2 regions of the Priestia sp. J2 genome follow, and region 2 is predicted to be linked to the other one. Evidence: riboswitches for the same ligand, from Rfam matches in the RefSeq annotation. Region 2 holds a riboswitch; the other holds the start of a gene.

Region 1 (16,068 bases), 2.2 Mb from region 2:
TGGTCGCCGCAACGGATATGATGTAGATATTGATATGCTAATTGAATTAGCTAAGGAAACAAAAACGGCTCTTGAACTAAACGCGAATCCAAACCGTTTAGATTTAGCCGCTGAGCACATAAAAAAAGCACAAGAGGCAGGAGTTAAAATTGCAATTAATACAGATGCTCACAATCTAGACATGCTAGAGCATATGGAAATTGGAATATCTACGGGAATTAAAGGCTGGCTTAAACCAGAAACGGTATTAAATACGTATAGCCTCAAAGAATTAACCGCCTTTTTAAATCGACATAAATAAGCAACAGGAGGAATCAGTTTTGCAATCACGTATTTTCCATGTACTAGAGTTTAATAAAGTTAAGGAACAGCTTCAGAAAAAAGTAGCTTCTTCTTTAGGCCGAGAAAAAGTAGCGAATTTGATTCCCTCGACTCAGTATGAAGAAGTAGTCAAATGGCAGGAAGCAACAGATGAAGCTACAACCGTGCTGCGATTGCGTGGCAACGTACCGCTAGGAGGCATCTTTGACGTTCGACCTAGCGTAAAGCGCGCTGAAATTGGAGGAACGCTAAGCTCTAATGAACTTCTTGATGTAGCAAGTACTATTTATGCTGCAAGACAAGTCAAGCAATTTATCGAGCAAGTAGTAGAAGACGAAGATTTACAGCTTCCAATTATAATTGAACATATCGAAAAACTAATGCCTCTTCCTGAGGTAGAACAAACAATTAAAATGAGCATTGATGAGAATGGCACAGTACTAGACGGTGCAAGCGACCAGCTAAGAGGCATTCGTCAAAAACTTCGCTCGACGGAGTCTCGTATTCGCGAAAAGCTAGAAAGTCTTATTCGCTCCTCGTCTGCTCAGAAAATGTTGTCAGATGCGATTGTTACCATTCGAAACGAACGTTTCGTTATTCCTGTTAAGCAAGAATATCGCAGTGCGTATGGAGGCATTGTGCACGATCAGTCTTCATCTGGAGCAACTTTATTTATTGAGCCACAGGCGATTGTGACGTTAAATAATGAGCTTCAAGAAGCAAAAGTAAAAGAAAAACAAGAAATTGAGCGTATTCTTATTGCTCTAACCGTTCAGGTAGCGGAAGTGGCAAATGAACTCCGTCAAAACGTTTATTTGTTAGGTGAGCTGGACTTCATGTTTGCTAAAGGGCGCTATAGCCATGAGCTAAAAGCTTCAAAACCTAAAATGAACGATCGAGGCTATATTAAGTTAGTGAAGGCAAAACATCCTCTTATTGCACAGGAAGATGTCGTTGCAAATGATATTGAGCTAGGTGATCAATATACGTCTATCGTTATTACAGGACCAAATACCGGCGGTAAAACCGTAACGTTAAAAACACTTGGGTTATTCACATTGATGGCTCAAGCAGGTTTGCAGATTCCTGCGCTGGATGGATCGGAAATGGCTGTGTTTAAACACGTATTTGCTGATATTGGAGATGAGCAGTCCATTGAACAAAGTCTGAGTACCTTTTCATCTCATATGGTCAACATTGTAGATATTTTACAAAAAGTAGATCGTGAAAGTCTGGTCTTGTTCGATGAATTGGGAGCCGGAACAGATCCCCAAGAAGGTGCAGCGCTTGCGATTTCGATTTTAGATCAAGTATATGAAAGAGGCGCTCGCGTAGTTGCGACTACTCACTATCCTGAATTAAAAGCGTACGGCTATAACCGTGAAGGAGTGGTCAATGCTAGCGTAGAGTTCGATATTGAAACATTGAGCCCTACTTACAAGCTGCTGATTGGTGTACCGGGTCGAAGCAATGCTTTTGAAATTTCAAAACGTTTAGGTTTAAGTGCAGAAGTAATTGAACGTGCCAAAGGCTATATTGGCTCAGAAACAAATAAAGTAGAAAATATGATCGCTTCTCTTGAAGATAGCCGCCGTCAATCAGAACATGAGCTAGAAGAAGCTGAACAGCTAAGAAAAGAGGCTCAGAAGCTTCATAAAGAATTACAGAGTCAGATTATTGAGTTTAATGAAAAACGAGATAAGCTGTACGAAAAAGCTGAAGAAAAAGCTCAAGCCACAGTTCAAGCAGCATCTGAAGAAGCAGAGAAAATCATTAGCGATTTGCGTAAAATGAGTCAAAAAAATCATGCGCTTGTAAAAGAGCATGAATTGATTGAAGCACGTAAGCGTCTAGAAGATGCAGTTCCAACTCTTGAAAAAAGTAAAAAGAAACCGGCTGTGCCGAAAAAACAAGAGCGCACTCTTCAAGCTGGAGATGAAGTGAAAGTCTTAAGCTGGGGACAAAAAGGAACGCTTGTGGAACGAGTAAGTAATAATGAATGGCAAGTGCAAATGGGAATCATGAAAATGAAGGTGAAAGAAAAAGATCTCGAATATATTAGTTCCCCAAAACCTGTAGAAACAAAGCCGCTTGCTACGGTAAAAGGAAAAGATTATCATGTAAATCTAGAACTGGATTTAAGAGGAGAGCGCTATGAAAATGCGCTGATTCGAGTTGAAAAATATATTGATGATGCTTTGTTAGCCAACTATCCGCGCGTTTCGATTATCCACGGTAAAGGAACCGGAGCTCTTCGTAAAGGTGTACAGGAATATTTGAAAAATCATCGTTCTGTTAAAAATATTCGTTTCGGAGAAGCTTCTGAAGGAGGTTCTGGCGTTACGGTTGTGGAATTTAAGTAAAAGAATGCTGAGATAAAGGTGTCAGTCGATGCGCTGAACAAGCATATATGGAGATGGAAAATCCGACATGGCTCATGAACTATGCTGGGTTTTCTATCTCTTTTAAGAACGATGCAAGTAAAGGAAAGAGACCTGTCAGTTCATTACGTGGAGTGTAATATAAATTAGGAGTGATGCAAAAATGAGGGATTTTTGGAAAGACCCGTATATTGAATCCGCCGCTTATTACAGCGTGGTTGTCTTGAGCATTGTCGTCTTTCTTGTTGTGTTTGAGCTCGTTACTAAATATAAGAATTGGGAAGAGATTCAAAAAGGAAATATGGCTGTTGCGATGGCAACAGGTGGGAAAATATTTGGATTAGCTAATATTTTTCGCTATTCGATTGAGCACAACGACAATTTGTTAAGAATGCTTGGATGGGGAATATATGGGTTTGTTCTTTTACTAGTCAGCTATTTTATTTTCGAATTTTTGACGCCGAAATTTCGAATCGATGATGAAATTGAACAAGATAACAGAGCCGTTGGGTTTATTTCACTTGTTATTTCAATCGGTATGTCCTATGTAATAGGAGCAGGGATAGGATAGGAGAGAGTCATGGAGAAGTTAGCGAAAATTTTACTCATTTTATGCGGAGTGTTTATGCTTATTGGTCTTATCTATTTATCTATATAGCTTTTCCTAACATTGTGATGACAGCAAAAAAGCTGGCCTTAAAGCAGGTCAGCTTTTTTAATGATTACTTCCATACATCTTCAGCAATTGAAATCACGTGCTTTACTTTATCCCACTGCTGTTCTTCAGTTAGTAAATTTCCTTCTTCTGTAGAAGCAAATCCGCACTGGGGACTCAAACAAATTTGATCAAGAGAAACAAATTCTGCCGCTTCAGCAATTCGTTTTTTCACTGCTTCAGGATCTTCTAAATCTCCAAATTTTGATGTGATAAGACCAAGGACAATCTGAAGGTCATTTCGCTTTACATGTCGAAGAGGTTCGAATCCTCCTGAGCGTTCATCATCAAATTCTAAAAATAGTCCATCTACGTTTAACTGACTGAAAATAGCTTTTGACGCATTTTCATATCCGCCGCTTGCTGTATAAGTAGACTGGAAATTCCCTCTGCAAATATGCATTGTAATAACCATGTCATCTGGCTTATGCGCAATGGATTCATTGATCGCATCCGTAAAACGTTTCAGTAATTCTTGGGGCGTAAATCCTTTTGACGCGATTTGTTCTTGTCCTTTTTCTGAGAAAAAGACCGCCCACGCAGTATCATCTAACTGTAAATAGCGGCATCCAGCATCATAAAATGCTTGAATGGCTTTTTGATATGTTTTAACTAAATCAGCAAAAAATACATCCGTATCCGAGTAAGCAGACTCTTCAATATGACCTCTGAAAAACAGCATATTGGGACTTGGAATGGTGAACTTAGCCACGTGTTCTTTTCCGGCCGCTTGATGAAGAAATTTATAATCTTCAATCATAGGGTGGTGATTAAAATCTAGTTTTCCAGTAACTTTTATACCGTGAGCTTTTGTTTGGACCCCGTGAAACTGAATTCCCGACTCTGCTTCGTAAAGTTCTACGCCCACAAGTTCTGATAGAAAATCAAAGTGCCACCACGCACGGCGAAACTCACCGTCTGTTATGGCTTTTAATCCAATTTGTTTTTGCTTTTCTACGAGCTTACTAATTTCTTCATCTTCAATTGCTCGAAGCTGTTTCTTTGTCATTTCCCCGTTTTCTACCTGTAATCGTGCTTGCTTGATACGCTCAGGACGCAAAAAGCTTCCAACGTGATCTGCTTTGAACGGTCCTTTAGTCAATGTTGTTATCAATTCATACAGCTCCTTAAAAAAAATCTAATTTTTATTATATACAAAAAATTCGGATAATGTACAGGGATAAATCCAATTTTTATTTATTACGCTGCAGGATGAAAGAGTGATTAGACAGGAAAGAGAACATTCAATAACGATTGCATCTAAAAAAAGAATGAACTATAATTTTAATTAGAAAATTCTAATTTTTTATTTTTTTGAGGGAGAGGATACGTGTGGAATCCACCGAAAAGATATGGCTTTCTCAATACCCAGAGGAAATATCTGCTACGCTTCATTATGAGCAAAAAAATTTAGCACAGCTTTTTGAAGAAGCAGTTCAAAAAGCCCCTAAAAAAAACGCAATCTATTTTCTAGGGAAAAAAATGACGTTTTCCCAACTGCATCAAGATTCTTTGAAACTGTCATCTTACCTTATTGAACTGGGATTAAAAAAAGGGGATAGAGTAGCCATTATGCTTCCAAATTGCCCTCAAGCTGTCATTTCCTTTTATGCAGTTCTTCTTGCCGGAGGAGTAGTCGTTCAAACAAACCCTTTGTATACGGAAAGGGAGTTAGAGTATCAGCTGAATGATTCAGAAGCGACCATGATTATTGCACTCGATTTGCTATATCCGCGTGTAGTAAAAATGAAAGCGTTAACAAGTGTAAAACACGTAGTCATCACCTCTATTCAAGACTATCTCCCATTTCCCAAAAACATAATTTATCCATTTATTCAGCGCAAACAGCAGAAGATAAGCGTGGATGTGAGTCATACGGAGACTACTCATTTATTTAAACGCATTATAAGTGAATCCTCTCCAGCAGTATGTAATGCTGAGGGAATTTCAGACGAAGATATCGCGATTTTGCAATACACCGGGGGAACAACAGGTTTTCCAAAAGGAGTCATGCTTACTCATAAAAACTTGGTAGCCAATGCAACGATGTGTTCACATTGGTTATACCGCTGCAAGCATGGAGAAGAAAAAGTGCTTGGAATTATCCCGTTTTTTCATGTGTATGGTTTAACAACGGTTCTGGTTCTATCGGTTTTGCAAAACTACGAGATGGTGCTTCTGCCTAAATTTGATGCAAAAACGACGCTCAAAACCATTCATAAGCAGCAGCCTACTTTATTTCCAGGTGCTCCGACAATTTACATCGCATTATTAAACCATCCTGATTTAGCAAAATACAACCTATCTTCTATTGATTCATGTATGAGCGGTTCGGCTCCTCTTCCTGTGGAAGTGCAGGAGCAGTTTGAAAAGCTCACTGGAGGTAAACTAGTGGAAGGATATGGATTGACGGAAACCTCTCCTGTTACTCATGCTAATTTTCTTTGGAAAGAGAGAATACCAGGAAGCATTGGAGTGCCTTGGCCAGACACAGATGCCAAAATTCTCTCGTTTGAAACAGGTAAAGAAGCTGCTGTAAGCGAAGTAGGAGAAATTGCGGTTAAAGGTCCTCAGGTCATGAAAGGATATTGGAAGCAGCCTGAAGAAACGGAGGCTGTTATGCGAGACGGGTGGTTGCTAACAGGTGATGTTGGCTATATGGATGATAAAGGTTATTTTTATGTAGTAGATCGAAAGAAAGATATTATTATTGCCGGGGGATATAATATCTATCCTCGAGAAGTTGAAGAAGTATTATATGAGCATGAAAAAATTCAAGAAGCTGTAGTGGTAGGTGTTCCTGACCCATATAGAGGAGAAACAGTGAAGGCTTACATTGTATTAAAAAATGGTGTAAGATGTACTGAAGAAGAGTTAAATGAGTTTTCTAGAAAGTATTTAGCTGCTTATAAAGTTCCGCGCCTTTATGAATTTCGAAATGAGCTTCCAAAAACAGCGGTCGGGAAGATTCTGCGACGAGCGCTGATTGAAGAAGAAAATGAAAAGCATAAAAAGGCGACGTAATCGATCGTCGCCTTTGATTTTTTTGCTGAAACATAATTGACAGATACTTGCGGTTTCTTTATTATAAAGATATGAATGAATAATCATTCATATTTTAAAGGAGCGTATAAGATTGAGAAGAAATAAGCCAAAGTATAAGCAGATTATCGATGCAGCTGTAGTAGTAATAGCAGAAAACGGATACCACAATGCTCAGGTTTCTAAAATTGCTAAGCAGGCTGGAGTTGCAGACGGTACGATATATTTATATTTTAAAAACAAAGAAGATGTCTTGATTTCCTTATTTCAAGAGAAGATGGGACAGTTTGTAGAAAAAATTTATGAAGAACTGGCGGGAATTGAAACTGCGGCAGAAAAACTTCACGTATTAATTGACAAGCATTTTTCGTTTCTAGCGGAGGATCATCATTTAGCTACAGTGACACAGCTTGAACTGCGTCAATCGAACAAAGATTTAAGATTGAAAATTAACGATGTATTAAAAGATTATCTGACTCTCATTGATTCTATTTTACAGACAGGAATCGAAACGGGTGAGTTTTCTGAAAATATAGATATTCGTCTTGCGCGACAGATGATTTTTGGAACGATTGATGAAACTGTCACAACATGGGTAATGAACGATCATCGATATGGTCTAATAGAATCGGTAGATAAAGTCCATTCCCTGCTGTTAAACGGCTGCAGCGGCTCATAATCGTAAGTGAGCCTGCTGCTCCCTTGCGAGGGGAGAAGCGCAAGGTAATGAAAATAGAAAGAAAGGGTGGGGGAAACAAATGGAGATTATCCAGGTTGAAACTGTTGATGCAATAAGCTTCATTACGTTGAATAGACAACCTGCTAACGCTTTGTCTCAAGATTTATTAAAAGATCTTTCAAGTGTTTTAAAACATTTAGAAGATAGCAAAGAGACAAGGGTTATCGTCATTAAAGGCGAAGGGAAATTCTTTTGTGCTGGAGCTGATATAAAAGAGTTTACATCACTGCAGCAGGAAAAAGATTACGAGAAACTTGCTGTTAACGGCCAAGAGCTCTTTGAGTATATTGAAAATTACCCAAAACCAGTTATTGCAGCTATTCATGGAGCTGCTTTAGGCGGAGGATTAGAGCTTGCTATGAGCTGCCATATCCGTTTGGTAACAGAAAATGCTAAGCTGGGCTTGCCTGAACTTCAGTTAGGAATTATACCAGGGTTTGGAGGAACTCAGCGATTGCCTCGTTATGTAGGGGTTCATAAGGCTTGTGAGATGATGCTGACAAGTGATCCAATATCGGGCAGCGAGGCAGTGGAGTTAGGATTGGCAAACGCAGCTTTTGAAGAAAGTCAGCTTATCAATGAAACATTTTTACTTGCTAGAAAAATTGCCAAAAAAAGCCCAATCTCTGTTAAAGCTACTTTGCAGCTGCTTCAACATGTAAAAACAGATGCTTATTACAGCGGCATCAAAAAAGAAGCACAATTTTTTGGAAGCGTATTCAAAAGCCGTGATGCTCAAGAAGGCGTAGCCGCTTTTATTGAAAAGCGCCAGCCCAAATTTTTAGGAAAATAAGCTTAGGAGGGGAATTGAATGAATATTTATGTGTTAGTAAAAAGAACGTTCGATACAGAGGAGAAACTTTCACTAAAAAATGGTCAAATTGTTGAAGATGGAGCTGAATTTATTATTAATCCTTACGATGAGTATGCAGTTGAAGAGGCTATTCAGCTAAAGGAAAAGCATGGCGGAGAGATTACGGTCGTGAGTGTAGGAGGGGAAGAATCAGAAAAAGAACTCCGAACAGCTTTGGCTATGGGAGCAGATAAAGCGGTTTTAATCAATACGGAAGATGACATAGAAGATGGCGATCAGTACACGACTTCTAGGCTGCTGGCACAGTACTTAAAAGAGCAATCTCCTGATTTAATCTTAGCAGGAAACGTAGCGATTGACGGAGGTTCAGGCCAGGTGGGACCGCGCGTAGCAGAACAGTTAGAAATCCCTTATATTACAACGATTACAAAGCTGGATATTGAAGGTGAAAAAGTGACGGTTGTACGCGATGTGGAAGGAGATTCGGAAGTTATTGAAACGTCGCTTCCTCTTTTAGTAACAGCTCAGCAGGGACTTAATGAGCCTCGCTATCCATCTCTTCCAGGGATTATGAAAGCGAAGAAGAAACCGTTGGTTGAAGTGGAATTAGACGATTTAGATTTAGATGAAGATGATGTAGAAGCAAAAACAAAGACAATTGAAATTTATTTACCTCCGAAAAAAGACGCGGGGCGCGTATTACAAGGAGATATAAAAGATCAAGTAACAGAGCTGGTCAATTTACTGCATAAGGAAGCAAAAGTCATTTAATAAGTCAAAAGTCAAAACAATGGGGGTATTGTAATGGGACGCAAAGTGTTAGTTCTTGGAGAAGCACGTGATGGGGGATTACGAAACGTATCGTTTGAAGCGATTTCCGCAGCGTCTACTATAGCTGACGGGGGAGAAATTATTGCAGCGTTAGTAGGAAAGGACGTAAAATCTTTAAGTGAAGAACTTATTGCATACGGAGCAGATAAAGTTGTTGTGACGGAGCACGAAGATTTAGCTGCTTACACATCGGATGGTTACGCTCAGGCATTATTAGCCATCATTGAAAGTGAACAGCCTGAAGCTATCGTATTTGGGCATACGGCTCTTGGCAAAGATCTAGCGCCAAAACTGGCAGCTCGCTTAGACAAAGGACTTATCTCGGATGTGACGGATGTAGAAGTGGGAGGGGATCAAGTAGTCTTCACTCGCCCAATTTATTCTGGTAAAGCATTTGAGAAGAAAATCATGACCGATGCTTTTACGTTTGTCACGATTCGTCCAAATAATATTTCACCGCTTGCAAAAGATGAGGGGCGTACAGGTGATGTAGAGGATTTAAATGTTGAAATCAAAAACCTGCGTACTGTTGTAAAAGAAGTCGTACGCAAAGCAACGCAAGGGGTTGATTTGTCCGAAGCAAAAGTCGTGATTGCAGGTGGTCGAGGTGTAAAAAGCACGGAAGGTTTTGGACCTCTCCAAGAACTAGCGGACGTGTTAAATGGAGCTGTTGGAGCGTCTCGCGGAGCGTGCGATGCAGATTACTGCGACTATTCTCTTCAAATCGGTCAGACGGGCAAAGTAGTCACACCAGATTTATACATTGCCTGCGGAATTTCAGGTGCTATTCAGCATTTGGCAGGTATGTCAAATTCAAAAATTATTGTTGCAATCAATAAAGATCCTGAAGCGAATATTTTTAAAGTAGCTGACTACGGAATCGTTGGAGATTTATTTGAAGTAGTGCCTCTGCTAACGGAAGAATTTAAAAAGCTGAAAGTACAGTCTGCGTAAGATTCTCGGACAAAAGTATTTGAGACGAAGTGAAGAACGAACCGTTGATCAAGATTTTTGATTAGTGGTTCGTTTTTTTGTTAGGGTAAACGCAGGGTAGGTCTTTCTAGCAGGTGATTGGAGGGCAAGGCGAAGACTCCTGCTAGAAAAGCGAAGTCTTGCATGGAAATCAACTGCGGTGTCGCAAGCGGTTCAACCCATGTATACTATTTGTTCGTCTTTGGATTCATTTAGTCAGGTCTCAGCCTCATGGGAAACGAAATTTTCTACGCATATTTTTAGGCAAATTGTACAAACTAGAGCGGAGAATAAACAGTATAAATGTAAGCAAAAAGTTAGCAAACCTTATTTGAAGGTGATATACTGTGAGTAGAATTTGGATATTGCATATATTTAGGAGGAATTAAAATGGCTATTGCACATGCTACAGATAAAAACTTTACAGATGAAATTAAATCAGGCCTAGTGCTTGTTGACTTTTGGGCACCATGGTGTGGCCCTTGTAAAATGATTGCTCCAGTTCTTGAAGAAATTGATGGCGAACTTAACGATAAAGTTAAAATCGTAAAAGTAGACGTTGATGAAAATCAAGAAACAGCTGGAAAATTTGGTGTTATGAGTATCCCAACTTTAGTATTATTCAAAGATGGAGAGAAAGTTGATCAAGTAGTTGGTTTCCAACCAAAAGAAGCATTAACAGAATTAATTAATAAACACGCGTAAGTCAAAACCTAGCTCAGGCTAGGTTTTTTTCTTTTTCTCCACTTTTTCTCTTTTGGGAATACTTTTATTTAGCGAATATGCGTTCGTTTGTTTTATACTAGATGTAAGGAACACCGCCATAAATCCAGCTTATGTACATGTATTAAGACAGGAAAGAATGTAGGTTACGCTTCATAAGCGATTGTATAGATGGACAGAGTAAGAGAAGAGGAAGGAGAAAAGTATGAACGATTATTTAAAAGAAAAGCTGGCTATTTTACCGGATCAGCCCGGCTGTTACTTGATGAAAGATAAATATGGAACGGTCATTTACGTAGGAAAAGCAAAAGTATTAAAAAATCGAGTACGTTCCTACTTTACCGGATCTCATGACGGAAAGACGCTTCGACTTGTAAACGACATTGTCGACTTTGAATATATCGTCACATCTTCTAATTTAGAAGCGCTTATTTTAGAAATGAATTTAATTAAAAAGCATGACCCAAAATACAATATTATGCTTAAAGATGATAAGGGCTATCCGTTTATTAAGATTACAGCTGAAAAACAGCCCCGACTTGTTATTACAAGAAAAATAAAAAAAGATAAAGGGAAATACTTCGGTCCTTATCCTAATGTTCAAGCAGCAAATGAAACAAAGCGGCTTCTTGATCGCATTTATCCGTTAAGAAAGTGCTCCACTATGCCAGATAGGCCTTGTTTGTATTACCATATCGGGCAATGTCTAGCTCCTTGCGTAAAAGAGGTAAAAGAAGAGCAAAACAAACAAATTATTGAAAATATCACGCGGTTTTTAAATGGTGGATATGAGCATGTCAAAACAGAGTTAACTGAAAAAATGTTAAAAGCTTCAGAAGAACTTGACTTTGAACGGGCTAAAGAATACCGAGATCAAATTGCTCATATCGAAGCGACAATGGAAAAGCAAAAAGTAACGTTTAATGATTTTGTTAATCGAGATGTGTTTGGCTATTCTTACGATAAAGGCTGGATGTGTGTTCAAGTTTTCTTTATTCGCCAAGGGAAATTAATTGAGCGAGAAGTTTCTATGTTTCCTTTTTATAAAGAGCCAGAAGAAGATTTCTTAACTTTTATCGGTCAGTTTTATGCCAAAAATATTAAGCCAAAAGAAGTGATGGTTCCAGCAACGATTGATGCAGAGTTAGCTGAGAAGTTAGTAGAAGTAGAGGTTCAGCATCCAAAGCGAGGCAAAAAGAAAGAATTAGTAGAACTTGCGTGTAAAAATGCAAAAATTGCGCTCGGTGAAAAATTCTATTTAATTGAACGAGATGAAGAGCGTACAGTTGGCGCAGTTGAACGGTTAGGAGAAGAGCTTGGAATTGCCGCTCCTTATCGGATTGAAGCATTTGATAACTCAAATATTCAAGGAACAGACCCAGTTTCTGCGATGATTGTTTTTGTTGATGGGAAACCGGAAAAGAAAGAATATCGCAAATATAAAATTAAGACGGTAAAGGGACCAGATGATTACAGTTCCATGAGGGAAGTCGTTCGCAGACGGTATTCCAGAGCATTAAAAGAAGGTCTTCCGCTTCCGGATTTAATTGTTGTAGATGGAGGCAAAGGGCATTTAGCTGCAGTACAGGACGTTCTCGAAAATGAATTGGGACTTTTAGTGCCTACAGCAGGTCTTGTCAAAGATGATAAGCACAGAACCTCCAATCTGATGATTGGTGAGCCTCCTCAAATCATACCGCTTGAACGCAATAGTCAAGAATTTTATTTGCTTCAGCGAATTCAAGATGAAGTTCACCGCTTTGCGATTACCTTCCACCGTCAAGTGCGCTCTAAGTCCGCTTTTCAGTCAGTTCTGGACGACATTCCGGGAGTGGGAGAAAAGCGTAAAAAAGCTTTGTTAAAGCATTTTGGTTCGGTGAAAAAATTGAAAGAAGCAACGATTGAAGATATTCGAAATTCAGGTGTTCCTCAGAACATTGCTGAAAAAATTTATGAAACATTGCAAAAATAGTCTTGAAATAATAGAAAATATTTGATAAGCTATTAACTAATTTCATACGACACTTCATCAAATGAAGTGAAGATAGAGGTGCAAATTTAATCAGTACGCATCAGGAAGGGTATGAGCCCTTATGAACGATGCGGAAAGGGAAATTTGCCGAAGTGAACATTACCTCATAGTAATGATTGCTGGTTCTGCGTTGAATAAACGTAGGATTGTCAAGATGTAGATTCTTGGAGAGCTATCTCACGGCAGTGGACGGTTATGTTTTATAATTTTCGTTCGTTAAGCAATGAGAGCTCATCTCATTGCTTTTTTTATTGTCTGAGTAAAAAAATTTAGCTTCTCATCATCCTGCATATGCAAATTTATTGAAAAGGAATGAACAAAATTATGGCATTAATCGTTCAAAAATTTGGTGGAACATCTGTTGGTTCTGTTGAACGTATTCAACATGTAGCAAACCGTGTTATTCAAGAAGCAGAGCGCGGTAACCAAGTAGTAGTTGTTGTATCGGCAATGGGCAAAACCACAGATGCACTGGTGAAATTAGCAAGTGATATTACGGACAGTCCAAGTAAACGCGAAATGGATATGCTTCTTACAACTGGAGAACAAGTAACGATTTCCCTGTTAACAATGGCTCTTCAATTCAAAGGTCATGAAGCCACTTCGCTAACAGGTTGGCAAGCTGGTATCCAGACGGAAGCAGTTCACAGCAATGCACGAATCCAGCACATTGACACGACTCGTATTCAAAGCCAATTAGATAGAGGTCGAATCGTAGTAGTAGCTGGATTCCAAGGCTGTTCAGAAGATGGAAGCATTACAACATTAGGTCGAGGCGGCTCTGACACGACGGCAGTAGCTCTTGCCGCGGCACTAAAAGCTGCAAAATGTGATATTTATACAGACGTAACAGGAGTGTTTACGACGGATCCGCGCTACGTAGAAGATGCTCGTAAACTTCATTCTATTTCATATGACGAAATGTTAGAATTAGCCAATTTAGGAGCAGGGGTGCTGCATCCGCGCGCTGTTGAGTTTGCAAAAAATTATCAGGTACCGCTAGAAGTGCGTTCAAGCTTAGAAAACGAGAATGGAACGATTGTTGAGGAGGAAGTTTCAATGGAACAAAACTTAGTCGTAAGAGGAATTGCGTTTGAAGATAATATTTCACGGGTGACAATTGAAGGGTTAAACAACGAGTTACAAACTCTTTCTACTATTTTTACAGCATTAGCAAAAGAACAGTTAAACGTGGATATTATTATTCAAAACGTAACGGCTAATAATCGCCTCTCTATCTCATTTTCTATTAAAACTGTAGACGTAGAAGCTGCTCTTGCCGTCTTAAAAGAGTATAAATCTACTTTGGGGTATACGCGTATTGAACATGAAAGCGGTCTGGCTAAAGTATCGATTGTGGGATCTGGCATGATTTCTAATCCAGGTGTTGCAGCCGAAATGTTTGAAGTGCTGGCAGGAGAGAAAATTGAAGTGAAGATGGTCAGCACGTCTGAAATTAAAGTATCTACAGTTGTACCGCATGCTGATATGGTAAAAGCTGTTGAGACGCTTCACGTAGCATTTGAATTAGAAGAGCAGCAGGCAGTGCAAGTATAAAGAAAAGAAAAAAGACGTGGTATCTCCACGTCTTTTATATATACGTATTTCTTACTTTTTATAACGCTCCGCACGGGTTTCGGTAGGTAAGATATCTTTTCGGTCCCACTGCACGGAAATCAGCACTTTTCCGTTCTTTTCTTTAGGTGTTAAGTAGGCTTCTGTTAGGCAGTTGTTTTGACGCTGAATCTGTTCAGCCACAAATCCTGACTCAAGATGAAATGAACAAGTTTCCTGCTGAAATCTTTTGCTGACCACATCACCTGATAACTCAAGCTCTAGTGAATATTTATCTTTTTTGGCAAGCGTCAGTGTTCCCCAGGAAGCTGCTTTAAAAAAAGCGACGATTTCATCCATTGTATTTAATGGATATTTACGCGCAAGGTGTTTTCCTGCCCAGTATGAGATGGTATTCGTTTCGTCTCCAAGAAGCTCTGGAATCAACACGTCACGCAAAAGACTGTATCCAAAATATGGAACGTGATCAGGAGCTCTCTCTGTTTCAGCTGCGGCATTAGGTTCTAATGTTTCCATCGTCTCTTCAAGTTCTTGCTGTGATTCTGTTTGTAAATTGCTCATGCTTTCCCCTCTTTCTTTACTACTATTATATACAAATCTAAAAAACCTCTCACGCATTTTTTTAATAAAATGTAAGAGGATCTTTATTATGGTAAAAAGAGTTAGATGTAAAGATAAAAAATCCATAAAATTACTTTTAAAAGGGTACTTTTACCTGTGTAAATGTTTTGTGAACTTGTTTACAATAAAAGTATAAAGTAAACGCTTACTTAACTGTGGCAAGCGATATTATAATAGAAAGAAAAAATCTTTAACATCAATGTAGTAAGCGTTAACAAATATAAAATTTTATAAATTTATATTTTATAGAAGATTTAAACATCTTGCCTTGACGCTCTTAATCGATGGGAGTAAAATTAACCTGTCACATACTTTATTAGGAAATGCAAAGGTTTTCATTTCCTGTATTCACGATTAATCTATTTGTCTAGTGGGAGTAAGAAAGTTCTTCACAAACTATGTTCATTTAACTAAGGGGGGTCTACGCAGATGGCGGCAAACAGAGAGTTTCAATATCGGAGAATCCATTCACTACTTGGAGTAATACCAATCGGGATTTTCTTAACACAGCATTTAGTTGTGAATCATTTCGCGACAAAGGGAGAAGAATCATTTAATCAAGCAGCTCACTTCATGGAGAGCTTACCTTTCCGCTATGCTCTAGAAATTTTCATTATTTTCTTACCAATCGTTTTTCACGCAATATACGGTCTTTACATCGCATTCACTGCTAAAACAAACGTTAACAACTATGGATTTTTCCGTAACTGGATGTTTATCCTTCAGCGTGTTTCAGGTGTAATCACACTTATCTTCATCACATGGCACGTATGGGAAACCAGAATACAAGCTGCGCTTGGAAAAGAAGTAGATTTTCAAATGATGGAACGAATTTTAAGCAACCCAGCAATGTTTGCATTCTACATAGTTGGTGTTGTATCTACAATCTTCCACTTTGCAAACGGTCTATGGTCATTTGGAGTTAGCTGGGGGTTAACTGTAACACCACGTTCTCAAAGAATTTCAACTTATGTGACATTAGCAATCTTCTTAGCACTTACATTCGTAGGTGTTCGTACATTATTCGCATTTGCATAAAATTAAGGTTTTGAAGGAGTGGGGTTCCGATGAGTAACGGAAAAATCATCGTAGTCGGTGGCGGTTTAGCTGGCTTGATGGCAACAATAAAAATTGCTGAGTCTGGCAAGCAAGTAGATTTATTTTCACTAGTTCCGGTAAAAAGATCTCACTCAGTTTGCGCGCAAGGTGGAATCAACGGAGCCGTAAATACGAAAGGTGAAGGAGATTCACCATGGGAACACTTTGATGACACAGTGTATGGCGGAGACTTTTTAGCCAACC
Region 2 (16,068 bases):
TTGGCACGCCAGGAAAAATACTAGGCTGCTCTTTTTTGATTGTATTTAGTACTTCTTCCAAATCAAAACGTGGCAATAGCAATATTTCATTTCCGCAAAGAATCGATAAATGCATACAGGAAGTCATGCCAAATACGTGAAACAATGGAATAACAGTTAAGCATTTTTCTTTTCCTAATTCAATATCATGTTTAAATATTTCGTATGATTGAACTGCGTTTGTGTAAATATTTGTATGTGTAAGCATCGCACCTTTAGATGGTCCGGTCGTTCCTCCCGTATACTGAAGAACAGCAATATCGTGTGCTGGATGGATAACCGGCTGATGAAATTCATGCTTGATGGTTAAAAAATCTAGGAAGGAAAGGTCTGGTGATGTAGGAACAAAAGGTTTTTGCAAGCTGACGGTTATCGCTTCTTCTATCTCAACACGATTCCTTATCTCTTGAAGTCTCGTATAAAAATCATCGAGCAGAATTATTTTTTTTGCCCCGGAATCGTTTAAAATATGCTCTAGCTCTTGTTCGACAAGCATAGGGTTGACCTGAGTAACAATGCCGCCCGCTGCTACAATGCCGAAATAGCTTATTATATATTGCGGACAGTTTGGCAGCATAATTGCTACACGATCTCCTTTTTTAATCCCTTTTTTCTGCAGTGCTCCTGCAAATACGCGAACTGAGTGGTACAGCTCCTGGTACGTTAACGTATGCTGATACATGCGCGTGGCTGTGTGAGCAGGATAATGTTCGGCTGTTTCTTTCAGCATATCAAATAGTGAAATATCTTCGATGTGAATGTCATGAGTGTAGGCTTCTGGATAAGGTATAAACCATTTTTTAACGTCTTCCATTGAGTAACTCCTTTCTTATTCACATAGCATGAACTCCACCGTCTACTGTCAGAATATCGCCCGTAATATAATTAGACGCTGCAGAAGCAAGAAAAACAGCCGCTCCTTTTAAATCAGCTTCGGAGCCAAAGCGTTTTAAAGGGGTTTGACTTAGAAAATAATCTTTTCCTTGTTCCATAATCGCACCTGACATTTTAGTAGGAAAAAATCCCGGCGCAATTGCATTAACTTGAATATTATGCTGTCCCCATTTGACAGCTAAATCTTTCGTGAACGTAATGACCGCTCCTTTACTCGTGTTGTACCCGATTGTATCCATATACTGAGGGTCCGTTCCTCCAAGACCCGCAATTGAAGCAATGTTAATAATCTTACCAGCTTTTTGTTTAATCATTTCTTTTCCAGCTTCTTGTGACATTAAAAACGTGCCCGTCACATTAATATTCATCACTTTTTGCCATGCTTCAAGAGGCATTTCTTCAGCCGAAGCTCCCCACGTAGCTCCGCTGTTGTTAATTAAAATATCAATGCGTCCAAATGTTTCAATCGTTTGATGCACGACATTTTTAATATCTTCAGGCTGACTGATATCGCATGCTAAAGCGAGAGTTTTTACGCCCATGGTGGCCAATCGATCAGCCACTTGCTGACATGCTTCTTTTTTTCTTGAACATAGAACAATATTTGCCCCTGCCTCTGCAAGCCCTTCTGCCATTTGCTCTCCTAATCCTCTGCCTCCTCCGGTAATAATAGCTGTTTTTCCAGTTAAATCAAACAGATCCTTTATGTGCATAGGTTGCCTCCTGTTCTTGATAGGATTTTAGCTCAAGTCTTGCAAGCTGTGCTTTGTGCACTTCGTCTGGACCATCGGCAAGGCGCAAAGTGCGGGCATTTGCCCAAAGTGCCGCAAGCGGCGTGTCTTCTGAAACACCTGCTGCTCCAAATGCTTGAATGGCACGATCAATGACTTTTAAAGCCATAGCAGGAGCTATTACTTTAATCATGGCAATTTCTTTCCGCGCTTTTTTATTTCCAACTGTGTCCATCATATAAGCAGCTTTTAATGTTAATAAGCGAGCTTGCTCAATTTCAATACGCGATTCTGCCACCCATTCTTGAATAACCCCTTGCTGAGAAAGCAACTTATTAAATGTAGAACGACTTTGAATGCGCTTACATAATTCTTCCAGCGCTCTTTCAGCTGCTCCTATTAGACGCATGCAGTGATGAATACGTCCAGGCCCTAATCTACCTTGAGCAATAGCAAACCCTTTTCCTTCGCCTAAAAGCATATTGGATGCTGGCACACGCACATTGTCATAATGAATTTCAGCATGTCCATGAGGAGCGTGATCGTATCCAAAGACTGGCAGCATTCGTTCAATTTTAACTCCCGGAGTATTTAATGGAACTAGAATCATAGACTGCTGTTCATATTTAGATGCGTTAAAATCGCTTTTTCCCATGACAATAGCAATTTTGCAGCGAGGATCTCCCGCACCTGAAGACCACCATTTTCTTCCATTGATTACATATTCATCGCCTTCTCTTACAATACTGCACTGAATGTTTGTGGCATCAGAAGAACCTATATCCGGTTCTGTCATAGAAAAGCAGGAGCGAATGTCTCCATTTAACAGAGGCTTTAGCCATTTTTCTTTCTGTTCAGGCGTTCCGTATCGAACCAGCACTTCCATATTGCCAGTGTCAGGAGCTCCGCAGTTAAAAGCTTCTGGTCCAATAATAGAACGGCCCATAATTTCGCAAAGAGGAGCGTATTCTACATTTGTTAGACCTGCTCCGTATTCGCTTTCTGGCAAAAATAAGTTCCATAGCCCAGCTCGCTTTGCTTTTTCTTTTAACTCTTCCATGATTGGAGGAACAGCTGACCATCTAGATGGCTGTTCATTCAGCTGTTGTTCGTATAGCTGTTCATTTGGATAAATATGCTCTTCCATAAAAGAGCTCAATTCTTTTTGCAGCTTCACTACTTTGTCAGAGTAAGAAAAATACACGGTAGTCCCTCGCTTTCATTTACTTACTAACCGGTTGGTATGTTACATATTCATCATAAATGAAGGGAAATAATTCAGCAAGATATTTTTAGAAAAATTCTAAATATTATATTATTTATAAATAAAAAAAAGAGAGGTTGTAACCTCTCTTTTTACGCGGATGTCATTTCCTCAAATACGGCTGATACTTTTTCAAACTCATCATCATCTTCAATTGAAGACCATTCACCATCATCTTCAATTTTTAAAAAGAAAACATCAATTTCTTCTTCTGTTTCAATTAAAACTTCTTCCACAAACGCAACGGCAATATAATCGTGGCCTTCAATCGTCATTTTTCCAAGCACTTCAATATCTTGCTCTTGATCATTTTCATCTAAAATTGTAAAAATCTCTCCCGTTTCAATACGTTCCATCGTATTCCCTCCTATTTTAACCTCATTATTCGTTCACTAACATGTATTCCCCTTTAGAAAAGGTTTCATGCTTATAAAAGTAGAATCTACTTTTTAAAAGGCAAAAGAATGTCTACGGTAGTTCCTTTTCCAAGTTCACTTACAAAGTTAATTTCTCCTCCATGTTCTCGAATGATCTTATAGCACACCATCAGTCCAAGCCCCGTTCCTTTCTCTTTCGTACTATAAAAAGGTTTTCCTAAATGCTGCATTCGTTCCTGCGTGATGCCTGGCCCCTCGTCGCTAAACCGGACAACAAGGTTCTCCTGATTAAATCTTTTTAGTTGAATCGTTACAGTTCCTCCACTTGGCATGGATTCGACGGCATTTTTAAATATATTGCTAAAGACCTGTTTTAACTGGTTTTCTTCGCATAATACGAGAGGAAGATGAAGATCAATCTCTTTTTTTACGTGAATTTTCTCTGTAATCCCCTGCACCTCAGCTAGCTTTAACGTGTTCTCTAAGATATCTTGGACGTGTTTGTCTTTGTAGGTTTTCGCCTGAGGCTTTGCAAGACTCAAGAACTCGTCGGCAATCAATTCGATTCTATCTAACTCATGATTTATCATTTCTACATAGTAAGGCTGACCGCTCGTTTCTTCTAATAACTGCATAAATCCTTTTACCGCTGTTAGAGGGTTTCTGATTTCGTGAGCGATACCCGCTGCTAACTGTCCGACTAAGGAAAGCTGAGCGGATTCACGCAGCAATTTTTCAGTTTTTTTACGTTCTGTAATATCGCGAAACAAAACTTGAATGGCCTGCTTTCCCATATAGGGAATAGGAAAGGCAATGGTTTCGGCATCAATCGTATGACCGTCTTTATGAATAAACTTTTCTTCCTGCAGATCTACAGATTTATTTTCTGTTTTCATTCGATAAATTCGCTGTTTTACAACATCATAGTAATCAGGATGAACAAACTGATAAACACAAGCTCCTAATACATCTTGAGGATTCTTGTATCCTAGTGCTTTAGCTCCTGCAGGGTTGATATAATCAATTTTACCTTCACTATGAACGATAATCGCTTCCGGGGATAACTCAATCAAACTTCGGTAGCGCTGTTCGCTTTCTTTTAAAGCCGTCTCATCCTGCTTGCGCGATGTTATATCTCGATAGACAAACGCAATGCATAACGGCCAATCATTCATATTTTCAACGCGAAATAGTGTGACGCTTACATTAATTAAATGCCCGTCTTTATGCTGTCTGACCGTCTCAAATTCCGTTTTCGATTCCCCTGATTGAATAGTCTTATGAAGTTCGCACACGGGCTCCTTTAAAAACGAAGGTATAATCGGAAGAGGCTTTTGATAAATTTCTTCAAACGTCCAGCCGAATGTATTCTCAAACGCAGGGTTCACTTGAAGCGTTTTACCCTCTAAGTCAACGATAGCAACAGCATCTGCGTTATGATAAATAAAAGGCTGAATCTGTTCTTTTTTCTCCTGATAACTAGTTATATTCACGCAATGTCCCATAATTTCAGGTTTTTCTGTGTAAGATAAAGGGGTTAAGTTTACTACATAGCGTTTATCATTTATTTGAAGCTCGTACATAAGCTTTTTCTTTTTATTTAGCGCTTCGAAAAAATGCTCATACGAGATCCATTCTTCTAGAGGTATTTTTTGCTCAGAAACGCTTTCTCCTTGATACATACTGTAAACAAGATGGTCACCTTTTTGTTTGTAAGCAAATATGATTCCTAGATTCTCAGCTGAATGATTTTCTGCATGTAATCGGACTATTTTTTTATTTTCGTTCATCGTTCATATTTACCTACCCCTCACTAGCATCTTTCCTACTCGTTCTCATTCTCTTAATTTTACATGAGGCGTTTAAAATTTACTAGATAAAGAAGCGGATATTTTCCATTCATTCACATAAAAAAGCGCCTGTATAGGCGCTTTTTTATGTGAATAGGAATTACTTTGAATGATGCATTTTATGACAGTGACGCTTCGGGACAAAACCATTTTGCTCCATATGCTGATAGCGATTTTCCATATGTGAAGAAATGTTTTGACTCTCCGTTTTGCTTAGCACGCCGTACTCCACATATTTTGAAAGTATTTCTTTCTTTTTTTCGAACATTTCTTTGTACAGAACGGATAATTCCTGCTTTTGCTGAGACGTCAGCTGCACGTCTTTTGTTTCTGGCTGAGGATTGTTTTCCGCTAATACAGGCGTCCCGCTCATAAATAAAAAAGCTGCTGCTGCACTTATCATAACCTTTCGCAAACAATCTACTTCCTTTCATCATATAGTAGTTATAGTTTGCGAACTTCTATTTGTTTTCATTCATTCTATTTGCTTAGGACTCAATAGCTCCTCTTACATCATAATCGCTAAGATCAATTTCCATTTCCATTTCAAGTGCTAATTTAGCAAGCTCTGAACCAAGATAAGGACCCGACGTTAAGCCTGAAGCTCCGAGACCATTCGCTACTAGTATTCCTTCGTAAGCTGGAAGAGCCCCAATGACTGGCAAGAAGCCTGGAGTAAATGGTCGAAACCCTACCCTTGTTTCTAAGACTGTGCTTTCTGTTAAGCCAGGAGCAATTAATAAGGCCTTTGAAAAAATTTCATGAAGCCCCCCAGCCGTTACTCTCAAGTCATAACCCGTGTCGTTTTCATGTGTTGCTCCTATGACAATTTGACCTTGTTCAAACGAAAGAATATATTGGTCGCTTGGAGGCATTACAACGGGCCAGTCTTTTGTATCTAAATCAGGAAGATGCAAGTGGACAATTTGTGCTTTTTGAAAGCTTGCTAAAAATTTCACTCCAAGAGGCTCTAGTAATTGATTTGCCCACGCTCCTGCTGTCACGATTGTTGTACTTGCTAGAAGGGTTTGTCCATTTACGGCAACGCCCGTTACTTGATTATTTTCATAAAGTAGTTCTGCGTTTCCTTCTATTATTTTTGCACCGTTTTTCTTCGCTGCATTCACAAGTGCGTTTCGAAGAGCTCTTCCGTTAACGCGAGCGGCTCCACTAATATGAACTGAACTGTATTCTTCCGAAAGAGCCGGAAACAAAGCCTGTGTTTCTTTAGCGGATAAACGTGTAATCTCGCCTATTTCGGGGGCTTCTTCCCGACGCTTATATGCTCGTTCTTCCATTTTTTTAAGCTTTTGTTCATCAGTGTGTAAACTAATTGCTCCTACTCGCTTATATCCCGTATCCGTTTCTCCATCTTCTTCTAATTGCTGAATTAATGTTTGATAGTACTTGGCGCCGCCTTTTGCTAAGCGGTACCATGCTTTATTTCGACGCTGCGAAAGCCACGGACAAACAATTCCTGCTGCTGCATCAGTAGCTTGACCAGCATCCTTGCGATCTATCAATGTCACATCTGCTCCTGCTTTTGCTAAATGATATGCCGTAGAAGCTCCAAGTACCCCAGCTCCAACTACGATGTATGTTTTCATACCGAAACACCCTTTTCTTTCTTCTAGTATTCTCATGCTATATGTATGCAATTTTAGCATAGCAAAAAAAGAAGTCACATACTAGGCGAAGCTATTTTAAGCTTATTTTTAAGCCTTGCTGACTTTGACATATAGCTCCTTTAGTCTCGTAAGCAAAAGCGGTAGAAGTTCTTTTACCAAGATTATAACAGGGTGAAGAAAGCCATAAATAGTGGTAGTACGTCTTTAACGCTGTGGCTTACGGCTTTTCTATGATAGGTGCTGAATAAAAAAATGAAAGAATAAAACCACTATAATATGTAAATAAAAAGAAATAACCATTATTTTAAGGAGAGCGTATGCAATCTTCATTTGTATTATTTTTTATCATTCTTGGTTTACTATTTGGCAAGTGGCGAAGGTATCAAGAATACTACCCTACTTTGCTGTTTTGGGTCACGGGGAATTTGCTTTATGAAGTGCTGCTGTTTCATCACCGCGTATGGGTATTTCACCCTGTTGGTATTGATCATCTTTTTCTACCCGATCACCTAATGGTTTCTCTTGGAATAACCTTAATTATTTATCCGTTTGTTATACCGGTTTTTTTAGGAAGGCTGCCGCTGCATGTAAGCGGCCGGCTGTGGTGGATTCTTTTATGGGCGCTTTTATTTACTGTGATTGAGTTCATTGCTTATGTTAATCACAGTATCACTCATCATTATGGATGGTCGCTGCTATGTTCTTTTCTCTTCAATATTGTCACGTTCTCACTTTTAATCATTCATCAGAAGACAGCGCTGGCTGCTTGGATTCTATCTGGAAGCTTCATAGCTTTTTTATTTATCTTCTTTGATATTCCTATGCCTTAACTTTTCATTGACTAGACAGAGGAAAAGGAAATATAATAGGAGTTACATTTAAATATAATTTTCCTCTCTGAGAATAGAGGTGCATGAAATCAAGAGTCACTTATTGGAGACTAATGGAGTCTGTGAAGATAAGTAAAAGGGATTTCGTGCCGAAGTATATAAACATCCATTGTGTTCATATACTGGTTCAGTATTGAATAAATGCTGAGCTGTCACAAACCACTTGGTTTGTGGAGAGCTATTGAAGAGATGTTGATGCCTAGAATGTAATAATACTTTATTATTATGAAACCAAGACGCGTGAACATCACTTCACGGGTCTTTTTTGTGTTTTTCTACTGACCATCAAAGTTATAGTTGAATGATTTAAATGGAGGGATACGGATTATGTACTTACATGGAACGAGTAAAATTAACAGCAGCAATCATTTAGAAATTGGGCAGTGTGATACGGTCGAACTGAAAAAACAATACGGCACTCCCCTATACATCTACGATCAAGAATTAATTGAGACGAAATGCAAGGCCTTCCATTCAGCCTTTCAAAGAAGCGGATTTTCATATCAAATCGCCTATGCAGGGAAAGCGTTTCTTTGTATGGAAATGGCTAGCCTTTTAACGAAGCTTGATATGTCATTAGATGTGGTCTCAGGAGGCGAATTATTTACAGCTCTTGAAGCGGGATATCCAGCTGAACGCATTCATTTTCACGGAAATAACAAAACGATTGAAGAAATTGAAATGGCTCTTGATGCGAATATTGGCTGTTTTGTTGTGGATAACTTTACCGAACTTGAAGTTTTACATGCCTTAGCAGCTGAGCGCAAACAGAAAGCATCTATTCTTCTGCGTGTTACTCCAGGGATTGAAGCCCACACACATGAGTATATTATGACCGGACAGGAAGACTCCAAGTTTGGATTTGGTCTTTCCAATGACCAGGCTATGAAAGCGGTAAGTTCTGCATTAGAAAAGCCTTACTACGATCTTTTAGGCATTCATTGTCATATTGGTTCGCAAATTTTTGAAGTAGATGGTTTTTCTCGCGCCATTGATATTTTAACTGATTTCTTATTCAGTATTCGTGATAAAATGGAATTTGAAGTAAAAGTTTTAAACGTAGGTGGTGGTTTTGGTATTCGTTATACCGAAAGCGACTCTCCACTTCCAGTTGAGTATTATGTAGATGCACTGACAGAAAAGCTAAGCCGCACGTTAACTGAACAGAATTATACCCTTCCGGAAGTCTGGATTGAGCCTGGAAGAAGCATCGTAGGAGAAGCAGGTACAACGCTTTATACAATCGGCTCAACGAAGGAGATTCCAGGTGTACGCAAATACGTAGGAATTGATGGCGGTATGACCGATAATATCCGTCCTGCTCTTTACGATGCAAAACATGAAGCTGTCTTGGCTAATAGAGTGACGGATAAAAAAGATGAAACAGTATCAATTGCGGGGAAATGCTGTGAATCAGGAGATATGCTTATTTGGGATATCGATTTACCGCGCGTTAATCAAGGAGATTTACTAGCAGTATCCTCTACAGGTGCCTACAACTATTCAATGGCTAGCAATTACAACCGTATTCCGCGCCCTGCTGTTGTATTTGTGAAAAATGGAGAAGCTCGTCTTGCTGTAGAGCGAGAAACATACGAAGATTTGGTGCGTAAAGATGTAAAGCCAGTCGTTACTACGTATGCAATGAGCAAATGATAGCTGTTCTTGCGTAGTAAAGAAGCTATTGTTGTTTGGAGGAAATCTATATGGTTTTAAGTGTATTTAAAACGTACAGATCATCGCTTATTCTGCTTCTCGCTATTTTAATTGGCGGGATAGCAGGATATGCTATCGGGCCCGATGTGGCAGTCGTAAAGCCCTTTGGTGATTTGTTTCTTAATTTAATGTTCATGATTATCGTTCCCCTTGTCTTTTTTAGTGTGGCTTCGGCGATCGCAAACATGAACGAAATGAAACGTCTTGGTAAAATTATGCTAGGTATCGCCGTTGTGTTTGTCGCCACTGCTGCTGTTTCAGCCGTTCTAGGCTTTTTAGGCGCATCACTTTACAATCCGCTGCACAACGTAGATACTTCTGCCATTAAAGAATTAATGGGTGACAGTGAAAATACAGCTGAAAAAATGACGCTTTTAAATCAGCTTGTTAGTACATTTACTGTACCTGATTTTGTTCAGTTATTTTCGAAAGAGCATATTTTACAATTAATTGTCTTTGCCGTTATCTTCGGTATTGCTACCACGATGGCTGGTGAAAAAGGACAGCCTATGGCGAAATTTCTGACTTCGGGTCAAGAAGTATCGATGAAAGTCGTTAAAATTGTCATGTACTATGCTCCAATTGGTTTAGGGTGCTATTTTGCTACTGTAGTAGGAGAACTTGGACCAAAGATCTTGCAAGGGTATGCTAGAGCATTTATTCTTTATTTATTAATTGCAATCGTTTACTATTTTGGCTTCTTTACGCTATACGCATGGATTGCTGGCGGTAAAGCAGGAATTAAGCTGTTTTGGAAAAATGCAGCTGCTCCTTCTATCACTGCTATTGCTACCTGTTCTTCCGCGGCATCTATTCCAGTCAATTTAGACGCAACAAAGAAAATGGGTGTGCCGCTGGATATTGCTGAAACAGTGATTCCATTAGGAGCAAACACCCATAAAGATGGTTCTGTTATCGGTGGTATTCTAAAAATTGTTTTCTTATTCAGTTTGTTCGGCAAAGATATGACGTCTGCTACGAGTATTTTGAGCATATTAGGCGTAGCCTTTTTAGTTGGAGCCGTAATGGGAGCAATTCCTGGAGGCGGTATGATTGGCGAAATGTTAATCATTACAATTTACGGATTTTCGCCAGAAGTTCTGCCCATCATTGCGGTCATTTCCACAATTATTGACGCCCCTGCTACGCTCTTAAACAGTACGGGAAATACAGTAACAGCGATGCTTGTTACAAGGTTTACAGAAGGAAAAGACTGGATTAACAAAATTATCACCACCGATAAAGTCGCCTAGTAAAAAAGCAAAGGGAACAGTCTTAGTGACTCTCCCTTTGCTTTTTTCGTGTGCAGTAATATCGATAGCCGTGTATAAAGTTTGTAAATACGCACATTCTATAGGTATGTTTCATAACCGGACTGGAGGTGTCGTCTAATGAGTAACGCTGCAGGAGGTTCAAAGAAGAATCAACCGAATGATGCGAATCACGTAAGTGCAGAAACAAAAGCTCATCAAAAACGTCTCACTGAGCAAAACAAACAAGAGCATCAAGCTGAAGAGCGAAAATAAAATGACGTCAAAGAACGTTTGGCACAGGCCCTGCGTTCTTTGACGTCATTTTATTTTGAGAGAGCTTAATGACGACGCTCTTTATAGGTCTATCGTACAACCTCCTTTCAAACTTTTACATATTCTATTAATAGGTTTGTAAAAGGAGGAATGATATGGTGTTTTCTTGGATAGAGATTACAGCTGCAGCCTTTGGGCTTTCAGTTATTTTGATAAGTTTTGCATTTTTGCCCGAACGTACAGGCAAAAATCTTTATATTCCTCATCAGCTAGTAGCAAAATCTATGTTTCTCTATAAAAAGATTATTGGTTTTATAAATCAATTTCGACAGAAACTTTAGTTCATTTCCTTTCCTCGTTTTTATTCATTGGATAGCTCCCTTTTTTAATCAGCGCATTTACAGTAAATAATTTAATGGTTAAAATAAAGAGTAAAAAAAAAGGATAAGCAGTTTGCAGAAATGGAGTTTCACATGGAAATCAGAGACTTAGAATACTTTATAGAGGTAGCGAATCATAAAAATTTTACAAAGGCAGCGCTGCAAGTTCATTTGTCACAAACGGCTTTAAGTAAAGCCGTCAAAAAAGTAGAAAATGAACTAGGATTTGAGCTTCTTGACCGTTCAACAAGAGAATTAAAGCTAACCGATGCAGGAGAAGTCGTGTATCATCAGGCAACTAAAGCGCTGTCGGTGTTAAAAGACATGCCTCACTTGTTGGGCGATTTAATGAACTTGCAAACAGGGCAAATCAAGATGGGAATCCCTCCGCTCATCGGGACCTTGTTTTTCCCGAAGATTGCAAAAGCATTTAATGAACAATACCCTAAAGTATCTCTAGAGCTTATTGAATTTGGAGCAAAAAAAATTGAAGCCCTTGTGGAAGAGGCTGGTGTAGATATGGGGATTGTTATGCTTCCTCTCACAAGCGGTCATGATGAGCATTTTCACTTATACCCGTTCGTTAAGGAGAGATTCCTTTTATACGCCCATAAAAACCATCCTTTAGCGAAACGTTCTTCCGTCTGGATGAAAGAATTGGAGCATGAAAAATTCATTATGTTCAGTGAAGAATTTACGCTGCACGACCGGTTAATTCAAGATGCTTTAAAATCAGGATTTGTGCCTTCTATCGCATATAAAAGTTCTCAATGGGATTTAATTATTGAATTAACAGCAGCAGAACTAGGTATTGCTATTTTACCCGAATCGCTTTATGCCAAAGTGAAAGATTCCAATATTATTACGGTACCTATTGCAGATCCTGAAATGATGTGGGAACTTGGAATTATTCTGTTAAAAGAACGCTACAGTTCATTCGCTGTAAGAGAGTTGATTAATTTTCTGACAGCAAAACAAATAACAAATAAGTTGGACGCAAATTAAATAGAGGCTGGGAGATAACGAAATCAATCCACAGCTAGAAGCACCTACGCCTACACACATGAAATTTACGTTCACTATCACCATGAAAAAATCCGACCGAAGAATCGAGATTCTCCATCAAGAATTTGAATTCATCGGTCGGATTTCCCTTCAACAAAACTACTTTTGTCCCAGCCTCTTTATATGTAACACGAGTTCTATCATTCAACAATCCCTACAATGAATCCATCATAGCCTTTGCTTCCAACGGTTTGTATAGCCGTGGCGCTGATTCGTTTTTCTTGAGCCAGAGCATCCATAAATTGTCGAATTCCCTTTACATTTTCATCTTCACTTTCTGAGTTCACCACATGCCCTTGACGAACAACATTATCACAAATAATCGTACTTCCTCGTTTTGATAATTCTAGAGCCCACTTTAAGTAATTTGGGTTATTCGGCTTGTCAGCATCAATAAAGATAAGATCAAACGGCTCTGTTCCCTTATCCTTTAATACAGCTAATGTATCAAGCCCGGGGCCGACAATGACTTCTACTAAGTGGCTTACTCCCGCTCTTTTTAAATTAGCTCGTGCTACTTCTGCATGCTGAGCGCTTAATTCGAGCGTAATCAGCTGTCCGTCTTTCGGAAGAGCTCTGGCTAGCCAAATCGTGCTGTACCCTCCAAGAGTACCAATTTCCAAAATGCGTTTAGCCCCTTTTAATGAAGCTAACAAATGCAGAAACTTTCCTTGACTAGGCGATACGTCGATGGCAGGTAATCCAGCCTCTTGATTTGCCTTCAATACCTCATCAAGAATAGGGTCAGGTTGTATGAGCTTATGATTCATATAAAGATCCACTTCATTCCAAATTTCATATATAGACATTTCCATACTCCTCCACATAAGTGATAAAAGCTTTATTATTCAAAGATACGAATATGTTTTTCTCATATTCAGCTTGTTGCCGTAATCGTTCGTATTATGAATGTGTTCTAGCTCTCTAATAAACTATCCTGCTCGCTCTTAAAAAGAATTGTTATATGTCCATAAAAAAAGACCTTCAGAGAGGTCTTTTTTTATCTTTAAATAATCGTAGCTCAATCCGTAAAAAATATCCGGTACCTTTCTACCGGCTATTTTCTAGAAGACATCTTATTATCCGTTATGACTGAACTTAAATACTATCGGTGTACGTTCTGTTTCTATTTTCCAAATCATGTGATGATATCCTTTGCTCCAGTAATCTTTTACTAAGTAATCGGGAATTCCAAATATGTTTTTCCATACTTTCTGAGCATTCTTGTATCCGCTATCCAAACAAATTTTTTTAATTTCTCTGCTTTGAAGCGTAAGCAGCATAATATGTATAAGCAGTGTTCCTACCCCTTTTCTTTGGTACTTTGGATGAACAAAAACTGTGCCGATTTCAATCCATCCTTGCAGCTCCCCTTTTGTACATGCCATAATTAATTCACTAACAGGGCCATATTCAATGCAGCCAATAATCTTATTGGTGCACGTATCTATTCCGAGCCAAAAGAATCGACATTTCCCATCGCTATCAAGGTCACTTTTTAAATATTGTTCTTTACTTTCAATTTCTATTTGTATATCGTTCACCATGTCAGATAGACCCTCTCTATGAAAGGTATCTGTGATCACTTCATTAAAAAGCTCGTGGAGTTCTGCGCTGTCCTCTATTTTTGGTCTTCTTATTTCAATATGATTCAATGTTCATCCCTCCTGATTATTTCACTGCCAAATATGAAGTTTTACTTTTATTATTTATCAATATATGTTGATAATCCTTTTCTTTTTCTACAGTTTTCCCAACAAAAAAAGCACGAGAAGCTTTAAGTTCTCGTACTTTTTTATAATATGGATTCTGCTTTTCTATTGGGAACTGTTAATACTGATTCACAAAGCTCTGGATTTTACATACGAATTCAGAAAGATTCTCCTTTATCTCTTTATCTTCTGTTTTCGTTACTTGCTCTTGTATGGCATCAATCATTAAACGTGCTCTTTTAGGATCTATAGAGGCCGGCTGGCTGCTATTATTTGATAAACTCTTCAAAATTTGATTAGTCATTTTGTTTTTATCATGAATATAAAATAACATTTGAGGAACTTGATTAATTAACAAATTTACATACCTGCGAAACTCCTCTATCTCATATAATTCTCTTGAAGTACCTTTAAAGCCATCAACGGAAAGCATAAGACTCTGGTAGCCTTTATCACTGCGTTGATTAAGTGCTTTAATGACTTTTAAAAATCGATCGAACTTTAGATAACGTATTTCGTCTTTCTTTAATTCTAAAAATTCAATTTCTCCTTTTTCTAAAAAAGGATCTTTGATAAGACTATTATCATTCATATACATTCTCTCCCTACTAATTTATTAGTTGCAGAGCTTGTTTTGAATTCATTTGTCTATCGTTTTAGTAATTGTTTACCTCTTTTAGGACCGTTTTAAAACCTTTATTTGTAAAACGCTTACATAAATGTTCTCAATTGCCTGACGCGTTGATGGAACCCTATTTATTATCTGATAAATGACGAATGAAAAAGAGCTCCTTTACAGAAGCTCTCTTTTTAAGATTATAGGAATGCTGATAACTTTATATCTTATTTGCCTCTTTTAATACTGCTAATAAGTATTCCCATGTCTTAATAGTAGACGGAATGCTCAGGTGTTCATCAGGTGTATGAACGTCGTACATATCGGGTCCGAGCGAAATGGCATCTAATCCAGGGATTTTTTCTAAGAAAATACCGCATTCAATTCCAGCATGGATGGCGATGATCTCCGCCTCTTCACCATACTTTTCTTTGTAAACCTTTTTACATAATTCGCGAATTTTTGAATCTCCATTGTACGCCCATTCAGGATAATTACCTTTTGTTTCAACTCTTCCCCCGACTACCTGAGCAAGTATGCGCACTTGACTTACTATTTTTTCTTTTAAGCTTTTTACTGAGCTGCGAATTTCATTTTGAAAAACAACCTCAGATTCTGTCGTCGTGATCACACCTAAGTTGGTAGAAGATTCTACTAATCCTTCAATATTCATACTCATGCTTTGAACGCCGTTTGGTGTTAGCATAATAGCTTGTACAATTCGTTCTGTCGTTTCTCTTGTAAAACATTTCTCAACGGAAGAAAATTTGTTTATTTTTACATATACGCTCGGATCAGCCGCTTGTAATTCATTTTTTACTATTTCGTTCCACTCACGAATCTTATTTTCTAGCTTTCCTACCTCAGAAGGCTCAACTGATAGAATTGCTTCTGATTCACGGGGAATTGCATTTGATTTTAATCCTCCGCTAATGCTGCTTAAAGAATAGGGAAGTTCTTGTTGTAAATCATATAAAACTCTCCCTAGCAGTTTATTCGCATTTCCTCTTTCTTTGTCAATTTCCATTCCGGAATGTCCGCCGCGCAGTCCTCCGATGCTTAAGCTATATGTTTCTGAGTTATTGGAAGACGACTCCCAGTTTATAGGAATACGAAGCACGCCTTTTACCCCGCCTGCGCTGCTGACAAGGAGCTTTCCGTCCTCTTCTGTATCAAGGTTAATAAAGATTTTCCCTTCAAAATAAGCTGGATTTACAGCAATGGCTCCGCCCATAGTCGTTTCTTCTTCAGTGGTAATGACTACTTCAAGAGAGGGGTGCGCTATATTTTGAGCATCTAGTAAAGCCAGTGCATATGCAACGGCAATCCCGTTATCAGCTCCTAGCGTAGTACCATTTGCATAAAGCATATCTTCAACAA

Evidence for each region. Region 2 has a riboswitch for lysine ahead of lysA (diaminopimelate decarboxylase). Riboswitches for the same ligand answer to the same signal wherever they lie in the genome.
Region 1: it holds a riboswitch for lysine, as region 2 does, so the genes downstream of both, LJY09_RS23395 (aspartate kinase) here and lysA (diaminopimelate decarboxylase) in region 2, are expected to answer to the same signal.

Annotation. Positions count from the first base shown of each region.
Region 1 is NZ_CP086208.1:4,512,826-4,528,893, reverse strand. Features, by position in the region: gene polX (DNA polymerase/3'-5' exonuclease PolX) at 1-301, shown strand, start outside; gene LJY09_RS23445 (endonuclease MutS2) at 321-2,684, shown strand; gene LJY09_RS23440 (DUF350 domain-containing protein) at 2,866-3,273, shown strand; gene LJY09_RS23435 (5-methyltetrahydropteroyltriglutamate--homocysteine S-methyltransferase) at 3,425-4,531, opposite strand; gene LJY09_RS23430 (AMP-binding protein) at 4,750-6,441, shown strand; gene LJY09_RS23425 (fatty acid metabolism transcriptional regulator FadR) at 6,554-7,138, shown strand; gene LJY09_RS23420 (enoyl-CoA hydratase) at 7,218-7,991, shown strand; gene LJY09_RS23415 (electron transfer flavoprotein subunit beta/FixA family protein) at 8,010-8,783, shown strand; gene LJY09_RS23410 (electron transfer flavoprotein subunit alpha/FixB family protein) at 8,817-9,797, shown strand; gene trxA (thioredoxin) at 10,206-10,520, shown strand; gene uvrC (excinuclease ABC subunit UvrC) at 10,744-12,510, shown strand; lysine riboswitch at 12,576-12,753, shown strand; gene LJY09_RS23395 (aspartate kinase) at 12,895-14,127, shown strand; gene LJY09_RS23390 (YslB family protein) at 14,179-14,706, opposite strand; gene LJY09_RS23385 (succinate dehydrogenase cytochrome b558 subunit) at 15,196-15,804, shown strand; gene sdhA (succinate dehydrogenase flavoprotein subunit) at 15,834-16,068, shown strand, end outside.
Region 2 is NZ_CP086208.1:2,309,915-2,325,982, reverse strand. Features, by position in the region: gene LJY09_RS11650 (long-chain-fatty-acid--CoA ligase) at 1-853, opposite strand, end outside; gene LJY09_RS11645 (SDR family oxidoreductase) at 873-1,646, opposite strand; gene LJY09_RS11640 (acyl-CoA dehydrogenase) at 1,624-2,868, opposite strand; gene LJY09_RS11635 (DUF1292 domain-containing protein) at 3,021-3,284, opposite strand; gene LJY09_RS11630 (PAS domain-containing sensor histidine kinase) at 3,371-5,095, opposite strand; gene LJY09_RS11625 (YckD family protein) at 5,256-5,570, opposite strand; gene LJY09_RS11620 (NAD(P)/FAD-dependent oxidoreductase) at 5,644-6,762, opposite strand; gene LJY09_RS11615 (CBO0543 family protein) at 7,101-7,613, shown strand; lysine riboswitch at 7,680-7,862, shown strand; gene lysA (diaminopimelate decarboxylase) at 8,001-9,329, shown strand; gene LJY09_RS11605 (dicarboxylate/amino acid:cation symporter) at 9,380-10,642, shown strand; gene LJY09_RS27640 (hypothetical protein) at 10,781-10,915, shown strand; gene LJY09_RS11600 (hypothetical protein) at 11,071-11,256, shown strand; gene LJY09_RS11595 (LysR family transcriptional regulator) at 11,389-12,300, shown strand; gene LJY09_RS11590 (O-methyltransferase) at 12,501-13,187, opposite strand; gene LJY09_RS11585 (GNAT family N-acetyltransferase) at 13,440-14,015, opposite strand; gene LJY09_RS11580 (hypothetical protein) at 14,191-14,664, opposite strand; gene LJY09_RS11575 (aminoacyl-histidine dipeptidase) at 14,909-16,068, opposite strand, start outside.